Regions from separate parts of the Streptomyces sp. NBC_00659 genome, predicted to be linked through region 1. Evidence: riboswitches for the same ligand, from Rfam matches in the RefSeq annotation. Region 1 holds a riboswitch; each other region holds the start of a gene.

The links. A riboswitch is a leader RNA that binds a small molecule or an ion and turns the genes downstream of it on or off. The one in region 1 is predicted to bind cobalamin.
Region 2: another riboswitch for cobalamin. It lies ahead of OG410_RS10880 (cobalamin biosynthesis protein); the one in region 1 lies ahead of metE (5-methyltetrahydropteroyltriglutamate--homocysteine S-methyltransferase).
Region 3: another riboswitch for cobalamin. It lies ahead of OG410_RS13735 (prenyltransferase/squalene oxidase repeat-containing protein); the one in region 1 lies ahead of metE (5-methyltetrahydropteroyltriglutamate--homocysteine S-methyltransferase).

Annotation. Positions count from the first base shown of each region.
Region 1 is NZ_CP109031.1:8,008,233-8,014,498, reverse strand. It holds gene OG410_RS35020 (hypothetical protein) at 1-1,685, shown strand, start outside; cobalamin riboswitch at 1,820-2,042, shown strand; gene metE (5-methyltetrahydropteroyltriglutamate--homocysteine S-methyltransferase) at 2,208-4,526, shown strand; partial or broken gene OG410_RS35010 (superoxide dismutase) at 4,741-5,166, opposite strand; gene OG410_RS35005 (CbtA family protein) at 5,437-6,195, opposite strand; gene OG410_RS35000 (CbtB domain-containing protein) at 6,217-6,266, opposite strand, start outside.
Region 2 is NZ_CP109031.1:2,506,718-2,512,983, forward strand. It holds gene OG410_RS10870 (inorganic phosphate transporter) at 427-1,668, shown strand; gene OG410_RS10875 (hypothetical protein) at 1,689-1,907, shown strand; cobalamin riboswitch at 2,067-2,207, shown strand; gene OG410_RS10880 (cobalamin biosynthesis protein) at 2,315-3,286, shown strand; gene OG410_RS10885 (cobyric acid synthase) at 3,283-4,878, shown strand; gene cobN (cobaltochelatase subunit CobN) at 4,875-6,266, shown strand, end outside.
Region 3 is NZ_CP109031.1:3,178,883-3,185,148, reverse strand. It holds gene OG410_RS13750 (ABC transporter ATP-binding protein) at 1-1,139, opposite strand, end outside; gene OG410_RS13745 (CbiQ family ECF transporter T component) at 1,136-2,230, opposite strand; gene OG410_RS13740 (SCO2322 family protein) at 2,546-3,202, opposite strand; gene OG410_RS13735 (prenyltransferase/squalene oxidase repeat-containing protein) at 3,199-4,437, opposite strand; cobalamin riboswitch at 4,530-4,675, opposite strand; gene OG410_RS13730 (phosphotransferase) at 4,748-5,410, shown strand; gene OG410_RS13725 (MBL fold metallo-hydrolase) at 5,594-6,266, opposite strand, start outside.

The DNA.
Region 1 (6,266 bases):
CGTTCTCGGCCGCGGTCGCCGGCCACGCCACCGACACGGTGCGGGTGCTGGCGCTGCCGCGAACCCCGGACGACGGCGCCCCGGCGGCGGAGGTGCCCCTGCCCGCCACGGTGGACTTCCGTCCTCCCCTTGTCCGCGACTGGTGGCGTCCGGTGGCCGCCGCGACCGCCGCGGTGATGCTGGGCGCGGGCGGCCTCGTCCTGTCCCGGGAACTGGTGGAACTCCTCCCCGACGGAAGTCTCGCGGCCTCCTGCCGGCACGTGGGTACCGGAGAGGTCGTCGGCCTGACCGACGGCAACGACGGCTGCGACCTGGCCCACGGCGAATACGCCGAGGACTTGAGAAAGCTGGAGAAGATCCTCGGCCACCAGAACGCGAAGGTGGACACGGACCGGCCCTACCGCACGGTCGTCTTCTTCGCGCCGCTGAGCGTCGGCTCGACGTCCAAGCGCACCGCGCCCATCGGCTTCCAGACACTGCGCGGCGCGCTGCTCGCCCAGAAGAACGTCAACAGCCGCCGCCTCAAGGCTCAGGTGCCCGTACGCCTGCTCGTCGCCAACGCCGGCGAGTCCTTCCACTACGGCTCGCGCGGCGGCCTGAACCAGAGCAACAAAAGCACTGTGGACGTCGCGAAGATGATCGTCGACCGGGCGGGCCGGGACCACATCGCGGCCGTCATGGGTCTCCACCAGAGCCGTCCGGAGTCCCAGCAGGCCGCGATCGAACTGGGAGCCCAGGGCATCACCGTCCTGGGGACCGGCGTCTCGGGCCAGCGCATGGTCGACGGCGACTCGCCCGTGTCGTACTTCCAGCTCTCACCGCCCGACGCACGCATCGCCGAGGTCATGGCGTCCTTCGCCCGCCACTCGCCTCAGCTGCACGCTCTGACGGACCCCGCTCCCAGCGACTCCGGTCCGGCCGCCGTCGTGGTCTACGACCCCAAGGACGAGTACTTCAGCGCCGACCTCGCCCACCGGTTCGACACCGCCTACCGCTCGACCGGGCCGGTGCACTTCGTGAAGTACGGCGAGATGGAGAACGGCCGCACCACACGGGCCATCGCCGGCACCGTCTGCGCACTCGTCCACAGCACAGGCGGTTTCGTCCTGTACGCGGGCCGCTCCAGCGTCATGGAGGATCTCTTCGAGCACATGCAGACCGACCAGGCCTGCCGCGCCCGCGTCGCCCCGGTACCGGTGCTGGCGGAGAGCCCGGCGCCGGACGTGATCCTGCATCCGAGCCTGATGCGCAAGGAATACGGCGCGCTGAAGCTCTTCTACAACCAGTTCAGCCTCCCGCTGCCCGACGGGCCCTTCGGCGAGAAGTTCGGCCAGGCCTTCCACCTGTCCGCCGAGAACGACGCCGCGCTCGGATACGACGCCGTCAAGATCCTCTCCGAGGCCATGAACGCCATCATCTCGACGGACCCGGGCTTCTCACCCAGGGCGCTCGTCACCCGTCTGCAGGATCCCGGCATCCACAACTACGTGGGGGAATCCGGGGTCATCACCCTGGACAGCGATCACCACTACCCGCCGAACAAGGAGATCCACATTCGCGAGATCACCCCCGCCGGAGACAAGCTCACGGACCTGACCTGCGGGATGCTCTCGCAAGGAGCGAGGGACGCCACCCACTGGGGCCCCGATGACCGTTTCGACTGCCCGGTGGACAGCGTGTCCTGACGCTTCATCAGGCTGCGGCGGGAGGCGAAGTGTCCCGCCCCGGCCCACGGCGGCTTCCGTCATTCCGAGGATCCGGCCACGGGGTAGGGGACGAAGGTGATGGATGTGCCGCCCTCTTCGGCACGTCACCCCGTAGGGTGGCCGGTGCAGCTGGTTCGCCCCGTCCGCCAGTCGGGATGCGTCGTAAGAGGGAACCCGGTGGGAATCCGGGACTGCCCCGCAGCGGTGAGCGGGAACGACCGCCGTCATACGCACTGGACCCGACGAACAGGGTCCGGGAAGCGACGGCCAGTAGGTGTCCTCCGCCAGGAAGACGTGCCCGCAAGTCCGAAGACCTGCCCGTTGCCCGCGCACGAACCACTCGTGCGCGGACATCCCGGTGACCTCGTGGGCGGGTCGGCGTACATATCGGCGGACGACCGCGCTGTTCCGAGCCGTGTCGCTTCCGTCCGGTTCGTCACCCCTTCGCACTCGCGTCCCGTTGCCGGGATCTCAGGGATTCATCTCGCGAAGGAGATCTCCGTGACCACCAAGCACGCAGCCGCGACAGCACGGGCCACCGTGTACGGCTACCCGCGCCAGGGTCCGAACCGGGAACTGAAGAAGGCGATCGAGGGCTACTGGAAGGGCCGCGTCACCGCCGACGCCCTCCGCGCCACCGCCGCCGAACTGCGTCGCGCGAACTGGCGCGAGCTGGCCGACGCCGGCATCGACGAGGTGCCGACCGGTGACTTCTCGTACTACGACCACGTCCTCGACACCACCGTCATGGTCGGTGCGATCCCCGCCCGCCACCGCGCCACGGCCGACTCGGACGCCCTGGACGGCTACTTCGCCATGGCGCGCGGCACCCAGGACGTGGCGCCGCTCGAGATGACGAAGTGGTTCGACACCAACTACCACTACCTGGTGCCCGAACTGGGCCCGGACACCGTCTTCACGGCCGACTCCACCCAGCAGGTCACCGAGCTGAAGGAGGCACTCGCCCTCGGGCTGAGCGCCCGCCCGGTGCTGGTCGGCCCGGTCACCTACCTCCTCCTGTCCAAGCCCGCCCCTGGCGTACCGGCGGACTTCGACCCGCTCACCCTCCTCGACCGGCTGCTGCCGGTGTACGCCGAGGTCCTCGCCGACCTGCGCGCGGCGGGCGCGGAGTGGGTCCAGCTGGACGAGCCCGCCCTCGCCCAGGACCGGACCCCGGCCGAGCTGGACGCCGCGGCGCGCACCTACCGCGGGCTCGGCGCGCTCACCGACCGGCCGAAGCTCCTGGTCGCCTCGTACTTCGACCGGCTCGGCGACGCCCTGCCGGTACTGGCCAAGGCTCCGATCGAAGGTCTCGCCCTGGACTTCACCGAAGCCGCCGCCGCCAACCTCGACGACCTCGCCGCTGTCGGCGGACTGCCCGGCAAACGCCTGGTCGCCGGTGTGGTCGACGGCCGCAACATCTGGGTGAACGACCTGGCCACGTCGCTGTCCACCCTCGGCACCCTGCTCGGCCTGGCCGACCGGGTCGACGTGTCGGCCTCCAGCTCCCTGCTCCACGTCCCGATCGACGCGGCCCTGGAGCGGGACATCGAACCGCAGATCCTGCGCTGGCTCGCCTTCGCCCGCCAGAAGACGGCGGAGATCGTCACCCTCGCCAAGGGCCTCACCCAGGGCACCGGCACGATCGCGGGCGAACTCGCCTCCAACCGTGCCGCCCTGGCCTCCCGCGCGAACTCGCCGATCACGCACGACCCCGCGGTACGGGCCCGCGCCGCCGCCGTCACGGACGCCGACGCCCGCCGGTCCCAGCCCTACCCCGAGCGGGCCGCGGCCCAGCGCGCCCACCTCGGCCTGCCCCTGCTGCCGACCACCACCATCGGCTCCTTCCCGCAGACCGCCGAACTGCGCACCGCCCGCGCCGACCTGCGCACCGGCCGCATCGACACGGCCGGTTACGAGGAGCGCATCAAGGCCGAGATCCAGGAGGTCATCTCCTTCCAGGAGAAGACCGGTCTCGACGTCCTCGTGCACGGTGAGGCCGAACGCAACGACATGGTGCAGTACTTCGCCGAGCAGCTCACCGGGTACCTGGCCACGCAGCACGGCTGGGTGCAGTCCTACGGCACCCGCTACGTCCGCCCGCCGATCCTGGCCGGCGACATCACGCGGCCCGAACCGATGACGGTGCGCTGGACGACGTACGCGCAGTCCCTGACCGATCGGCCGGTCAAGGGCATGCTCACCGGGCCGGTCACCATGCTCGCCTGGTCCTTCGTCCGCGACGACCAGCCTCTCGGCGACACCGCCCGCCAGGTCGCCCTCGCCCTGCGCGACGAGGTCAACGACCTGGAGGCGGCGGGCAGTTCGGTGATCCAGGTCGACGAGCCGGCCCTGCGCGAGACCCTGCCGCTGCGCACTGCCGACCGGCCGGCCTACCTGGCATGGGCCACGGAGGCGTTCCGGCTCAGCACCAGCGGGGTGCGCCCGGACACGCAGATCCACACGCACATGTGCTACGCCGAGTTCGGGGACATCGTCCAGGCCATCGACGACCTGGACGCCGACGTCATCAGCCTGGAGGCCGCACGCTCCCACATGCAGGTGGCCCGCGAACTCGCCTCGCACGGCTACCCGCGCGAGGCGGGACCCGGTGTGTACGACATCCACTCCCCGCGCGTCCCCAGCACGCAGGAGGCAGCCGAACTGCTGCGGGCCGGGCTGAAGGCCATCCCCGCCGAACGGCTGTGGGTGAACCCCGACTGCGGCCTGAAGACCCGCGGCTGGCCCGAGACCCGAGCCTCCCTGGAGAACCTGGTCGCCGCCGCCCACGCGGTGCGCGGCGAACTGCCCGCCTCCTGAACCCTGCCTTCGAGCGGCCGGGGCGCCACCGCGCGCCCCGGCCCCCGGCGGGCGGCTGAACCACGGGAGCGGTCCCGGTCGAGTCGTCCAGGGGCCTCCGCGGGCGAAAGGGCTCCCGCACGTCACGTCCTTGCGGGAGCCCTTCTCCTTGCAGCCTGCCACGTGAAGGTTGAGAAGACGATCACGAGCAGGACATCTGTCGGTGCCTATGGCCTCACGGCGCGAGCAGCAGACTGTCGCCGCGTCCCTTGGCGGCGGAGTGACGCCGGGCCACGTCCTGCCAGTTGACGACCGCCCACATGGCCTCGATGAAGTCGGCCTTCTGGTTCTTGTACCGAAGGTAGAAGGCGTGCTCCCAGGCGTCGAAGACCAGGATCGGCGTCGAGCCCTGGCCGACGTTGCCCTGGTGGTCGTAGACCTGCTCGACGATCAGGCGGCCGCTGAGAGGCTCGTGGGCGAGGACGCCCCAGCCGGAGCCCTGGGTGGTGGCGGCGGCCTTGGTGAGCTGGGTCTTGAAGCCGGCGAACGAGCCGAAGGACTCGGTGACGGCGTCCGCGAGGTCGCCGGCACCGTCCGCCGCGAGGGGCTCGCCACCCCCGTCGCCGGTCATGTTGTGCCAGTAGATGCTGTGCAGGATGTGCGCTTCGGCCGCACGGAGGGCACAACAGCCGACGGACCGCGGGCTGTTCGTGCTCACGGTCCGGACCGGAGGAAGGCCGGACTCGACTTGACCGGGCAGGGAACGCCCTGCATCTCGCTACGACCTGTCGGACACTCCCCATCGAGGAGCCCGCGCTCTCCCTCGCTGTCTGCGAAGGGCGCGTGTCCGCGCCCGGGTGGTGTCGGTGTCCGTAAAAACACGAGAGGCCCTCCGGATGGTTCCGAAGGGCCCTCTTGTGTACTGAAGGTTTCAGTTCGCGGCCGGAACCGCCCGCCCGGAGGCGACCGCCGCGGGCTTGGGGTTGAGCAGACGCTCGGCCAACTCGCCGAAGACGAGGCCGAATCCGCCCCACAGGACGGTCTGGATGGCCAGCGCGGACAGCCTGAACCGCCACAGCAGGGTGGCGGGGAATTCCCCCGGCACCTCGTTGATCACGGGCAGGAACTCGTAGGCCAGACCGATCACCACAGCGAAGGCGGCCACCGCGACCAGGGTGGCGTACCAGGTGCCCAGGCTGGGTGCGAGGCGCTTGCCGAGGATGGTGGCACCGACCGCCAGGAGCACGCTGAGAACCATCATCAGGAAGTACAGGGTGGTCCGCTTGCCGATGGTGTCGGGGTCGCCGACCGACGGCGGGTTGGCCGGGTACTTCAGGAACGGCACGACGTACACGGCGAGCAGCGCGGTCCCGGACAGCAGAAGCGCGGTCGCGCGGGCGCTGAAGCGGCCCACGCGGCCGAGCGCGAAGCAGTAGGCGAGTGCGGCGATTCCGCCGAAGGCGACGCCGTAGATCAGGACGCCGGTGGCAAGACCGGCGGTGGACTGCAGGCTGCGCGAGACGAGTTCGACCTCGTGTCCGTGCTCGTGGGCGTGCGCCTCCTCGAAGCCGATCGCGCTGTCGACGCTCGGTTCACCGAGCAAGTAGGCGACGACCAGGGCGAGTACACCGGCCGCGAGGCCGGCGAGCATGCCTCGCACGAGCAGGTTTCTTACCGTTGCGGAGTTCATGAGTGTGTGTCGTCTCTCGCGTCAGTGGCAGGGGAAACCGAGCAGGTGACGGGCGTCGTGCACCCACTCGT
Region 2 (6,266 bases), 5.5 Mb from region 1:
GCCAACAGCACACGGTTGTATGTGACTTGCATCACACCGTACCGAGGGAACACCCACGGCGCCCCGGTCGGACATTTGCCGCGGATCACACCCCGTGGTCGGGTCACTACGGCCCGGTCGGCACTCGGACTCCGTCCTCAGAGTGGCCCTTTCGGGCTTCCTGGCGCTGTGACCACGGCTACAGCCTGCGAGTGACGGGGATCTCACCGCTCAAACCCGTTCCGACCAGGACGGTCCACCACGAGCTCCGACATCAAGCGGAGTACGGAATTCCGCATCCGTTCGAACCCGGCGGGCCGCCCGTCGACGTAAGCGGAATGACGATCCACTGTTCAAGACACCATCAAGTCCGACTCAGTTCACCTTCCGTTCACCCAGGTTGCCTACGGTCCCCCTGCCACTGACGTCCAACAGAAGCCTGGGTAAATGGAACACATCACGCTCCTCCTCGGAATCGTGATCGTCACCGCTCTCGTGTTCGATTTCACGAACGGTTTCCACGACACCGCCAACGCGATGGCCACCACCATCTCGACCGGCGCACTCAAGCCCAAGGTCGCGGTGGCCATGTCCGCCGCGCTCAACCTTGTCGGCGCCTTCCTCTCGGTGGAGGTCGCCAACACGATCTCCAAAGGCCTCGTCGACGAATCCGGCATCCAGCCAGAAGTGATCTTCGCCGCCCTCGTCGGCGCGATCCTCTGGAACCTGGTGACGTGGCTCGTCGGACTCCCGTCCAGCTCCTCGCACGCCCTCATGGGCGGCCTGGTCGGCGCCACCATCGCCTCCGCCGGTACCGGCGCCGTGCACGGGGACGTCCTGGTCGGCAAGGTGCTCCTGCCCGCCGTCGCCGCCCCGATCGTCGCCGGCCTGGCCGCGATGTTCGCCACCCGGCTGTCGTACAAACTCAGTGGCAACGCCGACACCAAGGCCACCAAGAAGGGCTACCGCGCCGGCCAGATAGCCTCCGCGGGCTTGGTCTCGCTGGCCCACGGCACCAACGACGCGCAGAAGACGATGGGCATCATCACCCTGGCCCTGGTCGCCGGTGGCGCCGTCGCTCCCGACTCCGACCCGCCGGTCTGGGTCATCCTCTCCGCCGGTCTGGCCATCGCGCTCGGCACCTACCTGGGCGGCTGGCGCATCATCCGCACGATGGGCAAGGGTCTGACCGACCTCCAGCCGCGGCAGGGCTTCGCCGCCCAGACCAGCGCGGCGACGGTCATCCTGGCCTCCTCGCACATCGGTTTCTCCCTCTCCACCACGCACTCGGTCTCCGGTTCCGTGATGGGCGCCGGTCTCGGCCGCAAGGGCGGTGTGGTCCGCTGGTCCACCGCCAAGCGGATGGTCGTCGCCTGGGTCCTCACGCTGCCCGCCGCCGCCCTGGTCGGCGCGCTCGCCGAATGGGTGACCGGTTTCGGCGCCTGGGGCACCACGCTGGTCGCCGTGTTCCTGGTCGTTTCGAGCTTCGCGATCTGGCGCCGCTCGCGCCGCGAGGTCATCGACCACACCAACGTGAACGACACCGAGGAGCCCGCCGGTGTGGTGACCGCGGCCATCGCCGCCGTCACCCCGCCCCCGGCCGGCACCGTGGCCGAAGGCCTCACGGCCACCATCCCGGCTCCGGCCGAGCCCACGGCGAGCACGTCCGCGCCGTCCCCCGTGGCCTGAGAACCGAAGGAACAAACAGCATGCACATCGACTGGTCAGCCCTCGGCTCCGTCTTCGGGGTCAGCCTCGGAGTGACCGTGGCCCTCGTCGCCCTCTTCACCCTCGGCGTCGCCGGCCTCTCCAAGAAGGAGTCCGCCCAGGGCGGATCCGCGGTCGCGGCGGCCACCGGCGCGTACGTCTGCTTCGCGGCCTGCGCCGCGGCGGTGGTGTACGGCATCTCCCTGATCATCACCAAGTAACCCGGCAGGCGCCGCCCGGAACCGGGCCGCGCCGAGCGGTACCGCGCGTGGGGTGCGGGACGGATCACCGTCCCGCACCCCACGCGTATGCCGTCCCGCCCCCACGCGTATGTGGGCCTGCGCACACTGTCCCTCCGCAGGTCAACAGCCAGTTGACGGCCGTTCTCACCCCGTGGTGGACTGCCGGAGCCAAGTACGGCGGCATGAGAGGAAGCCGGTGCGAATCCGGCGCGGTCCCGCCACTGTCATCGGGGAAGAAACTCCCCGGGAGCCAGGAACTCTCACCGCCGGTCTCGTCGAACCAGGGCGTGGACACCCTGAGTGAGGACATATCGCCATGCGCGGCTGCCCGTTGCCCGTTTCGCTGAGTACGAGGGTTCCGCTCCACCCCACGGCCGGCTGACCCCGTGCGTGCCGATCGCGTCTTCGCGTACGGCGCCGCCGCCGGCCTCCTCGGCGACCTGCTGCTCGGCGATCCCCGCCGGGGGCATCCGGTCGCCGCGTTCGGGCGGGCCGCCGCGGCCGTGGAGCGGACACTGTGGCGCGACCACCGCGGGTGGGGCGCCCTGCACACCGCCATCTGCGTCGGCGGCGCCACCGGACTCGCCGCGCTCGCGAGCCATGGCGTACGCGGTTCACGCACCGCCTCCGTCGCCCTGACCGCCGCCGCCACCTGGGCCGTCGTCGGGGGAACCTCCCTCGGCCGCGAGGCGCGGGCGGTCGGCGGCGCGCTCGCGGCCGGTGACCTCGACGCGGCCCGGGAGCGGCTGCCGCATCTGTGCGGACGCGATCCTCAGGCGCTGGACGCCGACGGCGTCGCGCGCGCCGTCGTCGAGTCCGTCGCCGAGAACACCTCCGACGCCGTCGTGGGCGCCCTGGTCTGGGGCGCCGTCGGCGGAGTGCCGGGACTCGTCGCCTTCCGCGCCGTGAACACGCTCGACGCGATGGTCGGACACAAGTCCCCCCGTCACCGGCGCTACGGCTGGGCCTCCGCCCGGCTCGACGACGTCGCCGGCTGGCCCGGAGCCCGGCTGACCGCCGTCCTCGCGGCCGTGGCCGGATCCGACCCACGCGGTGCCGTACGTGCCTGGCGCGCGGACGCCCGCAAGCATCCGAGCCCCAACGCCGGGCCCGTGGAGGCCTCGTTCGCGGGCGCGCTCGGCGTGCGGCTCGGCGGCACCCTCTCGTACGGCGGACGCGTCGAGCACCGGCCCGTGCTCAACGGCGCGGGGCGCGCCGTCCACGTCCACGACATCGAACGGGCCGTACGGCTGTCCCGGCGCGTCGGCTGGCTCGCGCTCGGCGTGAGCGCCGCCGGACGGGCTCTGCTCGCCGGAACCGGACGGGATTCGTCCACCAGGAAGGGACGCACCGCATGAGCGGCGGGCTGCTGATCGCCGGGACCACCTCGGACGCCGGCAAGAGTGTCGTGACCGCCGGGATCTGCCGGTGGCTGGCGCGCCAGGGCGTCAAGGTCGCGCCCTTCAAGGCGCAGAACATGTCCCTGAACTCGTTCGTGACGCGCGAGGGCGCCGAGATCGGGCGGGCGCAGGCCATGCAGGCGCAGGCCGCCCGCGTGGAACCGACCGCGCTGATGAATCCCGTGCTCCTCAAGCCGGGCGGCGACCGCACCAGTCAGGTCGTCCTGATGGGCAAGCCGGTGGGCGAGATGAGCGCGCGCGGGTTCTTCGGGACGGCCGGGTCCGTGACGGACCCCTCGCCGGGCGCCGTGTCGTCCGGCGACCGGCTGCGCGGGGGTCGCCAGGAAGCACTCCTGGCGACCGTCCTCGACTGTCTGGCTCAGTTGCGGGGCACGTATGACGCGGTGATCTGTGAGGGAGCCGGCAGCCCGGCCGAGATCAATCTGCGGCGCACCGACATCGTGAACATGGGGGTGGCGCGCAACGCGGGACTTCCCGTGCTCGTCGTCGGCGACATCGACCGGGGCGGGGTGTTCGCCTCGTTCTTCGGGACGGTCGCGCTGCTGTCACCCGAGGACCAGGCGCTCGTCGCCGGGTTCCTCGTCAACAAGTTCCGGGGCGACGTCAGTCTGCTGGAGCCCGGGCTCGACATGCTGCACGGCCTGACCGGGCGGCGCACCTACGGCGTCCTGCCCTTCCAGCACGGACTCGGCATCGACGAGGAGGACGGCCTGCGCGTCTCGCTGCGCGGGGCCGTCCGCGAGTCGGCCGTCTCCTCCCCCGTCGGCGAGGACATCCTGCGGGTCGCCGTCTGCGCGGTCCCGCTGATGTCCAACTTCACCGACGTGGACGCGCTGGCCGCCGAACCGGGTGTCGTCGTGCGGTTCGTGGACCGGCCCGAGGAGCTGGCCGACGCGGACCTGGTCGTCGTGCCCGGGACCCGGGGCACCGTGAAGGCGCTCCGGTGGCTGCGCGAGCGCGGCCTCGCGGACGCGATCGCGCGCCGGGCCGCCGAGGGACGGCCGGTCCTCGGCGTCTGCGGCGGCTACCAGCTCCTCGGAGAGCACATCGAGGACGACGTCGAATCCCGCGCCGGTCATGTCGAGGGTCTCGGACTCCTCCCCGTACGCGTGAGGTTCGCGCGGGAGAAGACCCTGGCACGGCCGGTCGGGGAGGCCCTCGGCGAGCACGTCGAGGGGTACGAGATCCATCACGGAGTCGCCGAGGTGACCGGTGGCGAGGCGTTCTTCTCCGATGAGCACGGACACAGCCTGGACGGGTGCCGGGCCGGCGCCGTCTGGGGCACGCACTGGCACGGCTCGCTGGAGTCGGACGGTTTCCGGCGGGCGTTCCTGCGCGAGGTGGCCGCCGCCGCGGGCCGCCGCTTCGTACCGGCCCCCGGCACGTCGTTCGCGGCGCTGCGCGAGGAACAGCTCGACCTGCTCGGCGACCTGATCGAGGAACACGCGGACACGGACGCGCTGTGGCGGCTCATCGAGTCCGGCGCGCCGCAAGGACTGCCCTTCATTCCACCGGGAGCACCCGTATGAGCACAGTGTTGTTGTTGTCGACCGCCGACACGGATCTGCTGGCGGCCCGCGCCAGTGGTGCCGGTTACCGGATCGGCAATCCGACCCGGGTGGACGTCACGGGCGAACTCCCCGCGCTCGTCGAGGGCGCGGACCTGGCCGTCGTGCGGCTGCTCGGTGGCAAGCGGGCCTGGGAGGACGGGCTGGCCTTCCTGAAGGCGTCCGGGATCCCGACGGTGCTGCTGGGCGGCGAGTCCGTCCCGGACGCCGAGCTGATGGCCGAGTCGTCGGTGCCCGCGGGTGTCGTCGCGGAGTCGCTGCGCTATCTCGTCGAGGGCGGTCCGGCCAACCTCGCCGAGCTGGCCCGCTTCCTCTCGGACACCGTGCTGCTCACGGGCGAGGGCTTCGAGGAGCCGCGGAAGTCGGCGGAGTTCGGCGTCCACGGCGAGCGTGCCTTCGTCGAGGGCCGCCCGACCGTCGGCGTGCTGTTCTACCGGGCCCACGAGCTGTCCGGGAACACCGCGTTCGTGGACACGCTGTGCGACGCGATCGAGGCGCGCGGCGCCAACGCCCTCGCCGTGTACTGCGGTTCGCTGCGCGGAGCCGACCCGGGGCTGTACGAGATCCTCGGCCGGGCCGACGCGCTCGTCGCCACCGTCCTCGCGGCGGGCGGCACCCACGCCTCCGAGGCGTCCGCGGGCGGCGACGAGGAGGCGTGGGACATCGGGGCGCTCGCCGACCTCGACATCCCCGTCCTCCAGGGTCTCTGCCTGACCTCGTCGAAGAGCGCCTGGGACGCGTCGGACGCGGCCCTGTCCCCCATGGACGCGGCGATGCAGGTCGCGATCCCGGAGTTCGACGGCCGTCTCATCACGGTGCCCTTCTCCTTCAAGGAGCAGGGACCGGACGACGTCCCGGTGTACGTCGCCGACCCCGAGCGGGCCGCGCGGGTCGCCGGGATCGCCCTGCGGCACGCCCAGTTGAAGCACAAGCCGAACGCGGAGAAAAAACTCGGGATCGTCTTCACCGCCTACCCGACCAAGCACTCGCGGGTCGGTAACGCGGTCGGTCTCGACACGCCCGCCTCCGCGGTACGGGTCCTCGACGCGCTCCGTGACGCGGGCTACTCCCTCACCGAATACCCGGACAACGGCGACGAGTTGATCCACCGGCTGATCGCGGCCGGCGGTCACGACGTGGAGTGGCTGACCGAGGAGCAGCTCGCCGCCGCTCCCGCGCGGGTGCCGCTCGCGGACTACCGGGCCTGGTTCGAGACGCTCGACCCCGCTCTGCGCGAGGGCATGCTGGAGGCCTGGGGCGAACCGCCGGGTTCCCTCTACGTCGACGGCGACGACATCGTCCTCGCCTGCCTGGAGTTCGGCAACGTCGTCGTGATGATCCAGCCTCCG
Region 3 (6,266 bases), 4.8 Mb from region 1:
GCGGTCGGCTCGACGAGCCCGACCAGCGCTCCGAGCAGCGTCGACTTCCCGGCGCCGTTGCGGCCCATCAGCGCGATGGTCTCGCCCGGCCCCGCCGTCAGATCGACCTGGCGCAGAGCCTCGACGCGCCCGCGCCGGACGGCCAGCGACGCGACGACGGCCACCTCCGACGACGACGGGGCGGCGGCGGGGCCGCGACCGCCGCCACGACCGCGGAGGAGACGGGAGAGCGGGGAAGGGGAGGTGGCGGGGCGTTCCGGTGCCCCGGGAATCGGAAGGGGCGGGCTGAGGGGAGCGGCGGGTCCGGCCGGTGCCGGAGCGGTGGTGGCCAGGCGCTCGCGCAGTGCTCCCGCCCGGCGTCTCGCGTCGCGCACGGTCAGCGGGAGCGGGGACCAGCCGGCCAGGCGGCCGAGGTCCACCACCGGCGGGCAGACCGGGGAGACGGCCATGATCTCGGACGGGGTGCCGAGCGTCAGCGGCGCTCCCGGCGCGGGCAGGAGGGCGAGCCGGTCGGCGTACTGGACGACGCGTTCCAGGCGGTGCTCGGCCATCAGGACCGTGGTGCCGAGGTCGTGGACCAGGCGCTGGAGGACGGCGAGGACCTCCTCGGCGGCGCCGGGGTCCAGCGCCGAGGTGGGTTCGTCGAGGACCAGGACCCGCGGGTGCGGGGTGAGCACGGAACCGATCGCGACCCGCTGTTGCTGGCCGCCGGACAGGGTGGCGATCGGGCGGTCGCGCAGGTCGGCCAGCGAAAGGAGGTCGAGGGTCTCCTCGACGCGGCGGCGCATCACGGCCGGTGCCAGGCCCAACGACTCCATGCCGTAGGCGAGTTCGTCCTCCACCGTGTCCGTCACGAAGTGGGACAGCGGGTCCTGGCCCACGGTGCCGACCACGTCCGCGAGTTCGCGCGGCTTGTGGGTACGGGTGTCCCGCCCCGCGACGGTGACCCGGCCGCGCAGCGTTCCGCCCGTGAAGTGCGGGACCAGTCCGCTCACCGCGCCCAGCACCGTCGACTTGCCGACCCCGGACGGGCCGACCAGCAGGACCAGTTCGCCCTCCGGCACCTCGAAGCCCACTCCCCGGACGGAGGGTTCGGCCGCACCGGCGTACGTCACGGAGACATCCTCGAAGCGGATCACGAAGACTCCTCGGGGGCAGGGGTTCGCCGGGCGGCCGGGGCCGCGAAAGCGGGGAGCAGGCCGAGCAGGACCGCCGCCGCCGGCCGGAGCGGGAGGGTGGGGGCGACCAGGGGGATGACGCCGGGGCGCAGGGCGGCGGGGTCGCTGGAGGCGGCCACGATCATCAGGGCCGCGACCGCCACGCCCGACCCGGCGACCAGCCAGGCCCGGACGCCCCAGAGGTCGGGCCGGTACCGCGTCCGCGGTGTGCGGCGGCCGCCCAGCCACAGGCCGCCGAGTGCCGCGCCGAGCCCGGCCAGCAGGACCGGCAGGCCGTAGCTGTCGCCCGCCGCGGTCAGCAGTCCGTAGGTGCCGGCGCAGACGCCGAGCAGGCCGCCCAGGGTGAGGGCTCCGGTGGTCCGGCGGACGGCGGCCGGGACCTGTGCCGTACGCCCGTACCCGCGCGCGTCCATCGCTGCGGCCAGCGCGACCGAACGCTCCAGCGCGCCCTCCAGGACGGGGAGTCCGACGTGCAGGAGGCCGCGCAGCCCTCGGTCGGGACGGCCGCGGAGCCGGCGCGCGGCGCGCAGCCGCTGGACGTCGGCGATCAGGTGCGGCGCGAAGGTGAGCGCGACGACCACCGCGACGCCCGCCTCGTACAGCGCGCCCGGCAGCGACTTGAGCAGCCGTGCCGGGTTGGCGAGGGCGTTGGCCGCGCCGACGCAGACGAGCAGGGCGGCCAGCTTCAGGCCGTCGTAGAGCGCGAAGAGCAGGCCCTCGGCGGTGACCCGGCCACCGACGCGCACCCCCTGTGCCCAGTGCGGGAGGGGGATCTCGGGGAGGGTGACGATCACGTGCGTGCCGGGGATCGGGGAGCCGAGGAAGACGGCGAAGGCCAGGCGGATGACGAGGACGGCCGCCGCCAGTTTCACGAACGCGGTGTAGGAGCGGGCCCAGGGGGCGTCGGTGCGGTGCGTGGCCACCACGAACCCCGCCACCGCCATGAGCAGCGCGAGCAGAAGCGGATTCGTGGTGCGGGAGGCCGCCGTACCGAGCCCCAGCGCCCAGATCCACCAGGCCCCGGGGTGCAGGGCGTGGGCCCGGTTCGCCACGGAGACGGTACGCGTACCGCTCGTACGGCTCGTACCGCTGCGGGGGAGGGAGAGGGGGAGAGCGCGGGGGCGGGAGCGGGAGGTCGGCGACGGTCCCGCCGGGCCGGTGCTCGGCGGGAGCGTCGTCTCATGTGTGTCCGGGTCCGGGCGCCGGGGGCCCGACACCCGGGGTTCCCGGTCCCGTTCGGGCGGGGCGGAGCCCCATCGCGCCGTGGGGCGGTCGCCAGTGGATGTGGTGGGGCGGTCGCCAGTGGATGTGGTGGGGCGGTCGCCAGTGGAGGTGGTGGGGCGGTCGGACTCGGTCATGACCTGCGCCTAGCCCCTGCGCCGACGGGCCTGCCAGACGGCCGCCGCACCCAGCGCGGCCACCGCGGCCGCTCCCGCCAGCAGGCCCACCGAAGGGCCCTGCCGGGCCGGTGCGGAGGTGTGCGGGCGGGCGGACGCGGCCGGTCCGGCGGCCGCGACCGGGTCGCCGCAGCCCGTCCGCGGATAGCCCGTGATGGCGCACAGCAGGGCGTTGGTGTCGTAGCGCAGGGGACCTGCCACCGCGGCCAGGGCCTCCGCGGTGCTCGCGTCGGGAGCGACCTGGGCGCAGGCGGTGCGCGCGGACGGCGGCCGCTCGCCGGACGGCGCGTCGGCGGCGGTGCCCGGGTCGATGACCAGGGCCACCCGCTTCTTGCCGTGCCGGGCGGGCGTCTTGGCGCATATCGCGGCGAACTCCCGCTCCCCGCGCGGCTGTACGGCGTGCTGGGAGTCCTCGCTCACCGCGAAGCGGAAGCCCTGGACGTCGCCGTCGGACGGCCGCGCGGTCGACGGACCCTGGGTGGCGTAGGTCCACTTCCCGCCGGTCAGGTCCCAGAAGGACCAGTAGCGGTAGCCGACGGCTCCGGCCTGCCCCGCGCCGCCGAGGACGAGGAGCAGGAGAGCCAGCGCCAGGGCCAGAAGGGGCGCGGTCGTCCGACGGGCGGTCACAGCTGGCGCTTCTTGTTGCGGCCGCTGATCAGGAAGCCGATGCCGATGCCCGCGACCAGGCCGACGCCGACGATCCACCAGACGCCGAGCCCGTTGCCGTCGTCCTTCTTCTCGTCGTTCTTCTTCTCGCTCGGGCTCGCCGAGGCACCCGCCGCGGCCGGCGCCGGGCCCGTGGCGTTGAGCTGTGCCACGAGGTCCTTGCCGCCGAAGTCGCGCGGGTCGGTGCCGGTGGCGTGCGCGGCGAAGATCAGCTGTGCGTACGCGGCGGGGCCGGACTGAGCCGCCCAGTCCGCGGAGTTCTTCTCCAGCCAGGCGAGCGGCTTCTGCGCGGGCTTCGCCGCACCGATGGCCGACAGGGCCACGACCGCGTCCGCCGTGTTGCCGTAGTCGGGCTGGTCCTTGGCACCGGGGAGCGCGGACTTCAGGTACGAGGTCTTCGCCAGCGCCTTGGCGAGATAGCCGGCGCCGTTCCCCGCCGCGGTCGCGATGTCGGGAGTGTCGAGGGTGTGGCAACCCGTGAGGTCGAACTTGTAGCCGGTCGCCGCCACGAAGCCCTGGCCCATGCCGGCCGTCACGCCCGCCGCGGTCGCGTCCGCGTTCGCCGCCAGCTTGCCCTTCTTGTCGGGCTGGTAGGCGAAGGCGCCGTCGCCCTCCGCGTCGCAGGCCGTCGACAGCTTCAGCAGGGCGTCGAAGGGTGACTTGCCGTCCTTGGAGACGCTCGCGGGCTTCTTGCCGACCGCCTTCAGCGCGCCGATCACGACGGACGTCGAGTTGGCGTCGCTGGGTCCGCCGGCCATGTAGCCCCAGCCGCCGTCCTTGTTCTGCGCGGACTTCAGCCAGGTGACGGCCTTGCCGGTGGCGTCGTCGTGCCCGCCGAGTGCGGCGAGCGCCTGGACGGCGGCCGCGGTGCTGTTGGTGTCGACCTGGGTCTTCGCGTCGCACGCGGCACTCGCGTCGGCGCGGTACGCGGCGAAGGCGCCGTTCGCGCACTGCTGGCCGGTCAGCCAGTCCACGGCCTTCTCGGCGGGCCGCACACCGACGGTGTGCTGGGCGAGCAGCGCGAGCGACTGGCGCCACACGCCGTCGTAGGTCGGGTCGCCGGAGCCGAACAGGCCCGAGGGCAGCGCCACCGAGGGCGACGGCGACGGGGAGGAGTCGGCGGAGGCGGCCGGTGCGACGACCGCCCCGATGACGGCGGTGGCGGCCAGTACCGCTGCGGTGCGGCGAACAAACATGACTCTCCCTGCGGGGAGCCGGGCAGCACCGGGCACACAGAGGTATCCGGGCGGCTCCGGCTCCGTATCCCTCGACGATGCCGGCCGTCGGCGGGCTGCCGAGGGCGCGAGCCGGTCACGTCCCGTGCGAGGCGATCCGGCTCACCACCGAAGTGGATCACGGTTGCGGGTCAGCGCCGGATTCGCACCGGCTTCTCCTCGTAAGGGTGTGATGACGACGCGCACACTCTACCGGCCGCCCGGATTCCGCCGGGTGTTGCCTGGGGCACGGGCCCGGAGTGACCTGGGCGACATCCGCTAGGTTCGGGTCATGCGAACGGGGAGACTGCTCGGCTCGGGGCGTTCGGCGGACGTCTACGAGATCGACGAGGCGTGGGTGCTGCGGCGGGACCGCGAGGGCTGGGGCGACGCGACGGCCGAGGCGGCGGTGATGCAGCACGTGCGCTCGCACGGTTATCCGGTGCCGGGGGTGCGGGCCGCGACCGGCGGGGACCTGGTGATGGAGCGGCTGTCCGGGCCGACCATGCTGGAGGCCTTCGGCCAGGGCCTGCTCTCCGCCCAGGAGGCGGGCCTCACCCTGGCCAGGCTGCTGCGCAAGCTGCACGTCGTGCCCGCGCGGCTCTCCGCCGACCCCGCCGTCCGTGTGCTGCACCTGGATCTGCACCCCGACAACGTGATGCTCACCCCGGACGGGCCGAAGGTCATCGACTGGTCCAACGCCGAGGAGGGGGCACCCGGTCTCGACTGGGCCATGTCCGCCGTGATCCTCGCCCAGGTCGCCGTCGGCGGCGAGGCGGTCGGGGGCGTGGCCGAGGAGACGCTGGAGGCGCTGCTCGACGGGAACGAGGACCAGGTGACGGAGGAGGGGCTCGAGGAGGCGGCATCGCGCAGGGCGGCCAACCCGACGATGAGCACGCGTGAGACCGGACTCCTGGGCGAGGCGGACGCGTTGATACGGGAGCTGCTGGGCTGAGCGATCGGCCGGGTGCGGGAGCTGCTGGGCCGGGTGATCGGTGGGTGCGGGTGACGCCGGGCCGGGTGATCGGAGTGCCTGGGGTCGGTCGGGCCGGGTGATCGGAGTGCCTGGGGTCGGTCGGGCCGGGTGACCGGTGGGTCTGGGCTCGACCGGGCCTGGTGATCGGTGGGTGGGGCTGTGTCACACCGCCGTGTAGGTCACCGGGTCGCTGCCCGTCACGGCCTCCGCCCGGCCCAGCTTCACCAGTCGGCGAATGTGGGCCTCGGCCTCGGAGACCGCGATGTTCCGTGATCCGTAGGGGATGTCGGCCCAGGGGCGGTTCCACTCCATGCGTTCGGCGAGCTGCCAGGGCGTGAGCGGTACGGAGAGCAGCGTGAGCAGGCCGGTGAGCCGCTCCTCGTGGTGCGCGAGCAGCTCCGCGACCCGGGACGGGGCGTCGGTGAACACGTGCTGGTGGGCAGGGAGCACCTCGGCGGGGGCGAGGCGTCCGACGCGTTCCAGGGAGTCGAGGTAGTCGCCGAGCGGGTCGGCGATCTCCGCGAGGCCCTCGATCCCGTTCGCGTAGGGAGGGCGCCCGTGGGTGTCCGGGTCCTCGTAGAGACCGATGTGCGGGGTGATCCTCGGCAGCAGATGGTCGCCGGAGAACAGGCGTCCGTTGCCGGGCAGCCGGTCCGGGTGGGCCTCCTCCAGGTGGAGGCAGACGTGCCCGGGTGTGTGGCCGGGGGTCCAGACGGCGCGCAGCCGGCGGCCGGGCAGGGGCAGGAGTTCGCCGGGGACGATCTCGCGGTCGGGCAGCGCGGGCGAGAAGCCGGGCAGCGTACTGGGGCGGCGTACGGATGTGCGTGCCTCGCGC